3 regions of the Cellvibrio polysaccharolyticus genome follow, and region 2 is predicted to be linked to each of the others. Evidence: predicted binding sites of a transcription regulator. Region 2 holds the regulator's gene; each other region holds the start of a gene.

Region 1 (3,276 bases), 710 kb from region 2:
CAGGAGAAGGGATGAAAAGGGTTGCGTTTGATCTCGCAACGCTCCACCGCCGCATTGACAAAGCCCAGGTCGAAGTGGGCGTTGTGTCCTACCACCACCGCTCGGGTGCAACCGTTTTCCTTGACGGCGCGGCGCACTGCCTGGAACAAATCGGTCATTACCATCAATTCCGGTTCGGCCATGCGGTCCGGGCTATCGAGGTCAATGCCGGTAAAATCCAGCGCTGCCTGTTCGATGTTGGCGCCTTCAAACGGGTCAACATGAAAGGAAAAGGTTTCGTGGCGATGCAGATTGCCATCTTCATCCATGCGCAGGGTGACCGCGGCGATTTCCAGCAGTGCATCGCTACGGGCGTTAAAGCCTCCGGTTTCGACATCGATGATCACCGGCAAAAAGCCGCGAAAGCGATTGGCGAAAGGGACGTTTGGATCTCTGGCGTTTTCGGGTAAATTCACAATAATCCCTTAGTTTTGACGCTGCCAGCGCAGTGTTTCACCCGCCCGCAGAGGAACCAGTGGTTCGTTGCCCAGCTGCAGCTCATCCGGCATTTGCCAGTCGCGTTTGATCAGGGTGATGGTGTCAGTGTTGCGCGGCAGGCCGTAGAAGTCTGCCCCGTAGAAGCTGGTAAAGGCTTCCAGTTTGTCGAGTGCACCGGCATCTTCGAAGGCTTCGGTGTAAAGCTCGATAGCGGCATTGGCAGTATAGCTGCCAGCACAGCCGCAAGCGGCTTCCTTGCGGTGACGGGCATGAGGTGCCGAGTCGGTGCCAATAAAAAATTTCGGGCTGCCACTGGTGGCGGCCTTGATCAGTGCTTGCTGGTGCGTATTGCGCTTGAGAATAGGCAGGCAATAGTAGTGCGGACGAATACCGCCAGCCAGCATATGGTTGCGATTGTAAAGCAGGTGGTGGGCGGTAATGGTCGCGGCCACGTTCTCTGCGGCTTCGCTAACAAACGCGGCGGAATCGGCGGTAGTGATATGTTCAAGCACCATCTTCAACGCCGGGAAATCTTTCACAACCTTGCTGAAGGTGCGCTCGAGAAATACTTTTTCCCGGTCAAAAATATCAATGCTGCTATCCGTCACTTCTCCGTGCAGCAAAAACAGCATGCCTTCGCGTTGCATGGCTTCCAGCACCGGGTAAATCTTATTCAGGTCGGTAACGCCGGAGTCGGAATTGGTGGTGGCGCCAGCCGGGTAAAGTTTCGCAGCGCGAATGCCGGCGGCTTTGGCGCGGGCAATCTCGGCGGGGTCGGTATTGTCTGTCAGGTAGAGTGCCATTACCGGTTCAAAATCACTGCCAGCGGGGCGAGCAGCCAGAATGCGGTCGCGGTAGGCGAGCGCATTGTCGGTGGTCATGACTGGAGGAACCAGATTGGGCATTACCAATGCGCGCTGGAAGCTGTGAGCTGCATCGTGAACGGTTCTGGACAGGGCATCATTATCCCGCAAGTGGATGTGCCAATCGTCCGGACGGGTAATGGTCAGCGTTTGTGTCATGGGAGTATCCGGGTATTTGCCGTCAAAAATGGTTGCATCCTATCAAAATCAACGGTAAAGCGCAGCCGCTGTTGGTCGATATGAAGGGTAATGCCTTTTTTATACGGCCCGGGAAGTGTATTTCGCGATCGAGCCACCGGAGAAACCTCAAGCCGCATGTACCGTTTTTTGATCTTTTACCTGACGCTGGGTCTGTTGGTTATCGGTGTGGATAGCCGGTCGGCCGTGGCTGCCTCCTACCGCAGTCCGCTGGTCGATGTTCAGTGGTTGCAGGTGTTTTCTGCTTATCGCTGCGAGCTGCGTCAGCCGCTGGGCATTCAAGGAAATGCCGGTTTCGAGCGTCAGGCAGAGGCGGCGGATACTTTTTTTCTTCGCCTCGCCCGGGGCGAGCCGCTCACCGGTTCGTTCAGTGTGCACGCTCTGCCACCCGCCTGGCGAAATACATCGGAAGGCGTATGGCTGGGGGATTTGTATCTGGATCGCCAAAGCCGTGGCAAGGGAGATGTGGTGGCACAGATGCGCAAGGCGCTGGAGCAGCATCAACGCATCTGGCTGCAGCCTTCCGTGGCTATGCAAGGTGTTGTTCCGGTCAGCATCACCCTTGAGCCTATGCATTTTAAAGCGGCAGTGGCGGGGTGGAACACGTGTGTAGCCGAGCTGCAACCCGGTTACGAGCAACTTCAGCGCACCACCATTTTTTTTCCGGAGGCGGACGCGGCTCTCGCCCCGGGAGAATTGCGCAAACTGAACAATATCGCGGGCTGGTTGCGTCAGGACCGCAGCATTACTGCTGTTTACATCGATGGGCACACCGACAATATCGGTAACACGGCCGACAATTTACAGTTGTCCAGAAAGCGGGCGCAGTGGGTTGCCGGGTATCTGGCAGAGCAGGGCGTGGACAAGCAGCGCCTGCTGATTCGTTGGCACGGCGAGCAATATCCGGTAGTAGCGAACTTTGATGCGACCAGTCGTGACCGCAACCGGCGCGTCACTGTGCGTCTGGAGCGCCGCGTGTCCTCGCCATAAATTTTCCTCTGGCTGACACGGGGTGGTTTGGAATTTATTGTCGTCTGTCCGGTCATAACGCCAGGCAGATGGCATCCGGCTCCACTGGTGATGTCGCTCGCCAATAGACTCGGGCCGTATTGACACTGGTTTTATTGCGCGCCTGGTATCTGTGGTTACAAGAGGTAAATATCGCATGTTGGATGCTGGTAAAAAATGGGTCAGTCATTTGTTGTTGGCCGGATTGCTGGTTGTTGCGTCTGCTTCGTTACAAGCGCAGAACCTCCCCGAATTCACCGATCTGATAGAAAACAGCTCTCCCGCTGTGGTCAAAATTACCACCACGGCCAGCACCGCCGGTCGCTCGCCGATGAGCCTGCCGCAGTCGCAGCAAATTCCTGAAATTTTTCGTGAACTGTTTGAGCAGGACAACATGCCCGAGCGTCATGGTGGTGCCATGGGTTCCGGATTTGTGATTTCCGAAGACGGTTACATTCTCACCAATAACCATGTCATTGAAAGCGCCGATGAGATTACCGTGCGCTTCATCGATCAGCGTGAATACAAAGCCGAGCTGGTGGGTAGCGACTCCCGTTCCGACCTTGCCCTGCTCAAAATCGACGCCGACAAGTTGCCGCTGCTGAAGTTTGCCAAAGCAGACAGCTTGCGCGTTGGCCAATGGGTGGTCGCGATTGGTTCGCCGTTTGGTCTCGACTACTCGGCCAGCGCCGGTATCGTCAGTGCTATTGGCCGTAATATTCCCTCCGAG
Region 2 (3,276 bases):
GCCGGTTTGTTAAAAAGCCAAATGCGACCGTCAACCCCGGTCAGTTCGCAACAGCGAACTCGTGCATTGGTGTAACAGCATTTTTATTAACTTCTGCGTTGCCACTGTTGGCAGCGCAAGCGTACAGAACAACAGACGTAGCAAACGTCAGGAGACAGCGCTCAAATGAGTCAATTGCGTCCCGTGCAGGTAATTGCCGTATCCGGCGGAAAAGGCGGGGTAGGTAAGAGTAATATTTCCGTCAACCTCAGTATTGCGCTGGCAGAATTGCGCCGTCGCGTGGTCTTGCTGGACGCTGACCTGAGTTTGGCCAACGTGGATGTATTGCTCGGACTAAAAGCCGAACATACCCTGGCAGATGTACTCGCCGGCACCCATACCTTGAGCGAAGTGCTGGTGACCGGCCCTGCTGGTATTAAAATTGTGCCGGCATCCTCCGGTGTGCAGCGCATGGCATCGCTGGGTCCTGCTGAACACGCCGGTCTTATCAACGCGTTTAACGATCTCGGTGACCAGGTTGATATTCTGGTGATTGATACCGCCGCCGGTATTTCCGAGACGGTGGTGAGCTTTCTGCGTGCTGCCAATGAAATCGTGGTGGTGGTGTGTGACGAACCCTCATCCATCACCGATGCTTACGCTTTGATCAAATTGCTCAATAAGGAATATCAGGTACAACGCTTCCGCGTTGTGGCCAATATGACCCGCACCCAGCACGAAGGCGCGCACATGTTTAATAAGTTGAACAGCGTCTGCGAACGATTCCTCGATGTGAGTCTACAATTTCTGGGTAGTGTGCCGTTTGATGAGAATGTTCGTAAATCGGTACAAAAGCAAAAGGCTTTGCTGGAGTTCGCCCCTTCTTCAAAAGCTGCTGTTGCCATTCGTAATCTGGCCAAAACTGTCGATCAATGGCCGTTACCCGGCGCACCCACCGGTCGTCTGGAGTTTTTTGTCGAGCGCCTGTTACAGGCTGCCAACAATCGCTATTAACCGCCTGCGAGAGTTCCGTTATGGCCGCAGTTGATGGATTAGCCATGTACGACAAGACACAACAACTGAATCAGCCTATCCGTGTTGAGGAATACGCCCCTCTGGTGAAACGCATTGCGTACCACATGATGGTGCGTATGCCTGCGTGTGTGCAGGTAGATGATCTGATTCAGGCGGGCATGATCGGGCTGCTGGAAGCGGTACAAAAATATGACGGTACGCGCGGCGCCAGTTTTGAAACTTACGCCGGTATTCGCATTCGTGGTGCAATTGTTGACGAAATGCGTCGTGGTGACTGGGCTCCCCGCTCGGTGCATCGCAACACCCGTTTGATCGCCAGTGCCATTCGCACGGTAGAAGCCCGCTGCGGGCGCGATGCCCAGGATTCGGAAATCGCCGCCGAGCTGGATATTCCTCTCAATGAATACCACGCGATGTTGCAAGACAGCAACAGCAGCCGCCTGTTCAGTTACGAAGAAACCTTTGGTGACGACGACAGTAACATTGATGCCAGTGAATCCAGCAGCGCCTACGCCAGCCCGCTGGAGGGGTTGCAACGCGATGCCATGAAACGCGCGCTGGCAGAAGCCATTATGCAGTTGCCCGAACGCGAGCGGCTGGTGCTGGCGCTGTATTACGACGAAGAATTAAACCTGAAAGAAATCGGTCAGGTATTAGGGGTAAGCGAGTCGCGGGTGAGTCAAATACACAGCCAGGCAGCGCTTCGCCTGCGTACCCGATTGACCGATTGGAAGAGCAAAGATTGACCCTGAACGCATTTATGAGTAATTTGACGCCATTTTAGCGTAATGAATGGCTTTTTTATCAAAATGCCACTCAGGAAAAGTGTTTCCAGGCCGACATAGTCAGCAAACACCGCATAATAGTGGCGGCTATAACACTCGTATTTGCCAACAACTACATCGCCGGTATCTGCCGGTTTGATAATGATTAGAGTTTCACGCTTGAGTAGCTGGAGGTTGCATTGGATAAGAATATGAAAATCCTGATCGTTGACGACTTTTCGACGATGCGACGGATTATTAAGAATCTGCTCAGAGATCTCGGGTTTTCCAACACCCATGAAGCAGATGATGGCGTGACGGCATTACCTATGCTCAAAGGCGGTGATTTTGATTTTCTGGTCACCGACTGGAATATGCCCGGTATGACCGGTATTGATTTGCTGCGTGCGGTACGCGCCGACGAACGTCTGTCGTCTCTGCCAGTGCTGATGGTAACCGCCGAAGCCAAACGCGATCAGATCATTGAAGCGGCGCAAGCCGGTGTGAACGGTTATGTGGTTAAACCCTTTACCGCTCAAGCTCTCAAGGAAAAAATCGAGAAAATTTTCGAGCGTGTCGGCTGAGACTGATTTAACGGAGCGCGTTATTCCGCCTGACTGTTGTGCTGTTCGCCGCCGGTCTTGCTGTTGAGTGATAAAACTCTGATTGTATTTCTCCGCTTTCATCATAAAACGTTCAGGCTTCGGCAAAGGCGTACCCATGACATCAGACATTCAGTTGCACACCAACGAGGATTTTATTGGCGAGCTGAAAGAGTGTGCCAAATTATTGACTGAGAAATTGCAAGACAATCAATTTGAAGACGCATCACACTTGATCCACCAAATGTTGGCCTCTCGTGATCACCATATTTTCCAATCCGTTGGTCGCTTGACCCGCGGTCTGCATAACGCCATCGTTAATTTTCATGTTGACGCCGATCTCTCCCGCGAACCGCCGCACATCGAATCTTCTGAAATTCAGGATGCCTCCAATCGCCTCAACTATGTCATCGAGCTGACCCGCAAGGCTGCCGAAAAAACCATGGACATGGTTGATGAAGCATCACCGATTGCGATGAATCTCGGTCAGGAAGCCAGTGTATTGCGCGACCAGTGGGCGCGTTTGAAACGCCGCGAAATGGGTCCGGATGAATTCCGTGAACTTTACGGCCGCATGGACGACTTCCTCGCGCAAATGGCGGTGGGAACCGAGCAGCTGGGTCGCAACCTGCAGGAAATTATTCTGGAGCAAGGCTTTCAGGATCTCACCGGGCAGGTGCTTAAGCGCGTTATTGGTTTGATTAACGATGTGGAACAGGATCTGGTGAGCCTGGTTCGCATCGCCGGGCAAGTAGAAGAAGTGGCCGGCATTACCAGCTCCGGTGATCAACAAGACCGCGCTGCACTGATTGAAAAACGAAAAACCGAAGCGGAAGGGCCGCAAATCAACCCGGTCGGGCGCAACGATGTTGTGTCCAATCAGGATGAAGTTGACG
Region 3 (3,276 bases), 240 kb from region 2:
ATCTGCTTGCGGGCGATGGACGAGTCATCAACGATCAACACGTATTTCTCGATCACTCTGTCAGCAATACCCTGCCCTACAATCCCCTCACTGATGGATTCTCGGGCGGGTGACACTTCAGCCAGAATTTTTTCTACATCGATAATTTCAACCAGCTGACCATCCACTTCGGTAACGGCGGTTAAATAATGCTCTTTGCCGGCGCCGGTGGGTGGCGGATGAATATCGCCCCAGTTCATGTTAACGATACGTTCAACCGCACGAACCAGGAAGCCCTGCGCCGAGCGGTTGTATTCCGTAATAATGACAAAGCACTTATCAATTTCTGCCAGCGGATTGCGACCAATCGCCTGGTTCATGTCCATGATCGGCAAGGTACCACCGCGAATATGGGCCACGCCACGCACAACCGAGCTTCTGCCAGGGATAGCATTCAGGGGTGGGCACTGCAACACTTCCTTAACCTTGAAAACGTTGATGCCATACAACTGGCGCCCTCCCAGCCGAAATAACAGCAACTCCATACGGTTTTGACCAACCAGCTGCGTGCGCTGATCAACGCTGTCCATTACACCTGCCATACACAATCCCCTGAGGATATTAATTAACGGCCCGTTTGCTGCCGATACGATAAGTTGGCCAGTTGTACAAATACTGCCCTGCCACGGCACACTAATTGCAGAAACCGGCTCTATGAACAAGATAGCGGCAGAAAACCGTCAGCCTTTAGTGCTCTTATCGCACCTGTTGCCTGCGTTAGCTTCCATTTTAGTGGCGCGGCGGGCTAATTGCCGGGCTAACACGGTATTTTGTGACAATTTACGCGCCAATTGCGCCGGGATTCAAGGGGTCAAACCATGAAAAATGCCTTCATGGACACATTTTTTTACTGTCTTGCCAAAAAGGCGGCAAAAGCGACCGTTAACTTAACAAAAGTCAGCTGGCTGTTCGCAATGATAATGACGGTGTCGGGCGGTGTTATCGCCTTGCCGGCGATTGCATCAACAGTGGAATCGCTGCAGACATTGCAAAGCCGGGTGCAACAACAGGCGGCTCAATATTATCAGGGCGCCAAGGCGAAGAAGACCAACATTAGCGTTAATGCGCTCGACTCCCGCTTGCAGTTACGCTCGTGCGTCAAATCTCTGACCATCACACTGAATGACCCGCAATATAACGGTGGCAACCAGACGGCTCTGGTGCGCTGCGACGATGAAGCGCCCTGGTCTATTTATATACCGCTGCAAATTGCGTTGTTTTACGAGTATCCGGTGGCATCACGCAATATGGCCCGCGGCGATGTGGTCAGCGCCGGCGATATTCAGACCACCCTGGTAAACAGCACCGGCCAACGACAGGGCCAGATTGACAGCGCAGTGGATATTATTGGCAAGTCACTGCGCCGGCCGATTCGTCAGGGCGAAGTGTTCCGTAGCGCACAGCTGGAAATGCCAACCGTGGTTAAACGCGGTGATCTGGTCAGTATTCTCACCCAGGTAGGCGCCATCTCCGTCAGTTCTGCTGGCACCGCGATGAGCAATGGCAAAATCGGGGAAAAAATCCGGATAAAAAACAACCAGTCTGACCGGGTCATCATGGCCGAGGTGATTGAGGCAGGTAGCGTTCGCACACTTTAAGTGGTCGCAACGCACAGGAATTGAAAGATACGCCGCATTAAAGCGGTCTGATCGCCTGAAACACGGTAAAATGTGTGATGCAGTGCCTAAAAAAGTAACTTAAGGCGTTAAAGTTTCAGCTTTTCTGCCGATAACCTTTTTGAGCAACCTGTATTCGGGCGAATCGGGAACTTTTATAGCAGTTGGGGAATAGAAACCATGGTCATCGACATTAACAACAATTTTTCCAGTAATGCATCGAGTGCGTCGCGCAACCGCGCCACCGCCCCGACAACCGGAAAAGACACACCTGCCCAGGCAGAAACCATTCCCGCCAAAAGCGGCAAGGATCAGGTCGTGATCAGTGAACAGGCTCAGGGGTTGAGAAAACTCCAAACGTCTATTGGCAATCTGCCAGATGTAGACAGCGATCGGGTCAACGCGTTGCGTCAGGCAATTGCGGAAGGCAAGTTCGAAATCAACGCTGACCGTATTGCCGAAAACATGTTGAACCAGGACGCGCTGCTGCGCTAGAACCCTGAGCGACGGGTAGCGCCCCCAACCGCTGCCCGTTAATTGCGGTTTTTAACTGGAATAAATTCTGCCCGAATTTTCTAACGAGGTTGCCCATGTCCATGAATCCTGCCGTTTTACAACACATGATCAGTGTTGATATCAACACCAGTGAAACCTTGATCGCGCTGATGAACCACGAGCGCGAACTGCTTGAACAGCGCCAGCACGAAGGCCTTGGCGAGGTTATTGAGCAAAAAAACCAGCTGCTCAGCCAATTGGGTGAAAATGCCCTTCAACGTCAGGCCTTATTGCAGAGCCTTGGCTTACAAGCCGATGCCGAAGGCTGGGAAACCCTGCTCAGCACACACCCGGCGCTTACCGAGAGCCGTGAACCCTGGAAAAAACTCACGCAGCTTTTTACAGAGTGCCAGCGGCTCAATGAAATTAACGGCAAGATGATCAATCGCTCGCGCCAGACTCTGGGCAATCTGCTCAACCTGTTGCGCGGCCAGGCGGCCGGCCCCAAGCTCTACAACCAAAGCGGTGTTGCCAGCGGCAACGGCGGCTCCCATTCGGTAACGCGGGTGTAAACCACCCGTTTTTTCACCCGCCTGCATCATCCCTTTGAATTCAAATACAAAAATCCCTACAATGGCGCAGCTTTACATTCTGCTCCGGTAGCTCAGCTGGATAGAGCAGCCGCCTCCTAAGCGGCAGGTCGGACGTTCAAATCGTCTCCGGGGCGCCATTTTTCATCATGAATATTATCCTCCTCACCGCTGAAGATCTGACGGGCGACACCTGCGCAGAGATCCGTGACCAGCGCCGCTGTCAGCATATATTGTCGGTTCATCAGGCTCAGGTCGGCGAGAGAATTCGCGCAGGCCTGCTCAATGGCAACATGGGCTCGGGCATTATGACCACCCTCCAGCCCGACCTGATTATTATTGAAGACCTCATTTTTGATGAACCGCCACCACCGGATCTGCCGCTTTTTCTGGTCATGGCGCTGCCTCGTCCCAAAATGCTCAAGCGGGTTTTACAAACCGTGTCGACGTTGGGTGTCAAAAAACTGGTGCTGATGAATTCCTATCGGGTGGAAAAAAGCTACTGGCAAACGCCATTGCTGGAACCGGAAAGCATT

The links. The regulator FliA, encoded in region 2, starts transcription of late flagellar genes. The targets are predictions, from matches to a motif close to TAAAGTTATNNNNNNNNCGGCCGATANCC.
Region 1: C4F51_RS12450 (MotY family protein) is a predicted target of FliA. The motif match lies at 1,555-1,583, and genes of this name have one in related genera.
Region 3: flgM (flagellar biosynthesis anti-sigma factor FlgM) is a predicted target of FliA. The motif match lies at 1,745-1,773, and genes of this name have one in related genera.

The regions. Positions count from the first base shown of each region.
Region 1 covers NZ_PRDL01000001.1:2,908,483-2,911,758, reverse strand. Annotated here, with positions in the region: gene rnt (ribonuclease T) at 1-455, opposite strand, end outside; gene pyrC (dihydroorotase) at 465-1,499, opposite strand; gene C4F51_RS12450 (MotY family protein) at 1,656-2,528, shown strand; gene C4F51_RS12445 (Do family serine endopeptidase) at 2,704-3,276, shown strand, end outside.
Region 2 covers NZ_PRDL01000001.1:2,196,783-2,200,058, forward strand. Annotated here, with positions in the region: gene flhF (flagellar biosynthesis protein FlhF) at 1-75, shown strand, start outside; gene C4F51_RS09365 (MinD/ParA family protein) at 166-993, shown strand; gene C4F51_RS09370 (RNA polymerase sigma factor FliA) at 1,014-1,760, shown strand; gene cheY (chemotaxis response regulator CheY) at 1,979-2,362, shown strand; gene C4F51_RS09380 (protein phosphatase CheZ) at 2,499-3,276, shown strand, end outside.
Region 3 covers NZ_PRDL01000001.1:2,437,683-2,440,958, forward strand. Annotated here, with positions in the region: gene C4F51_RS10440 (chemotaxis protein CheV) at 1-581, opposite strand, end outside; gene flgA (flagellar basal body P-ring formation chaperone FlgA) at 954-1,637, shown strand; gene flgM (flagellar biosynthesis anti-sigma factor FlgM) at 1,836-2,150, shown strand; gene C4F51_RS10455 (flagella synthesis protein FlgN) at 2,246-2,722, shown strand; tRNA gene C4F51_RS10460 (tRNA-Arg) at 2,804-2,880, shown strand; gene C4F51_RS10465 (16S rRNA (uracil(1498)-N(3))-methyltransferase) at 2,890-3,276, shown strand, end outside.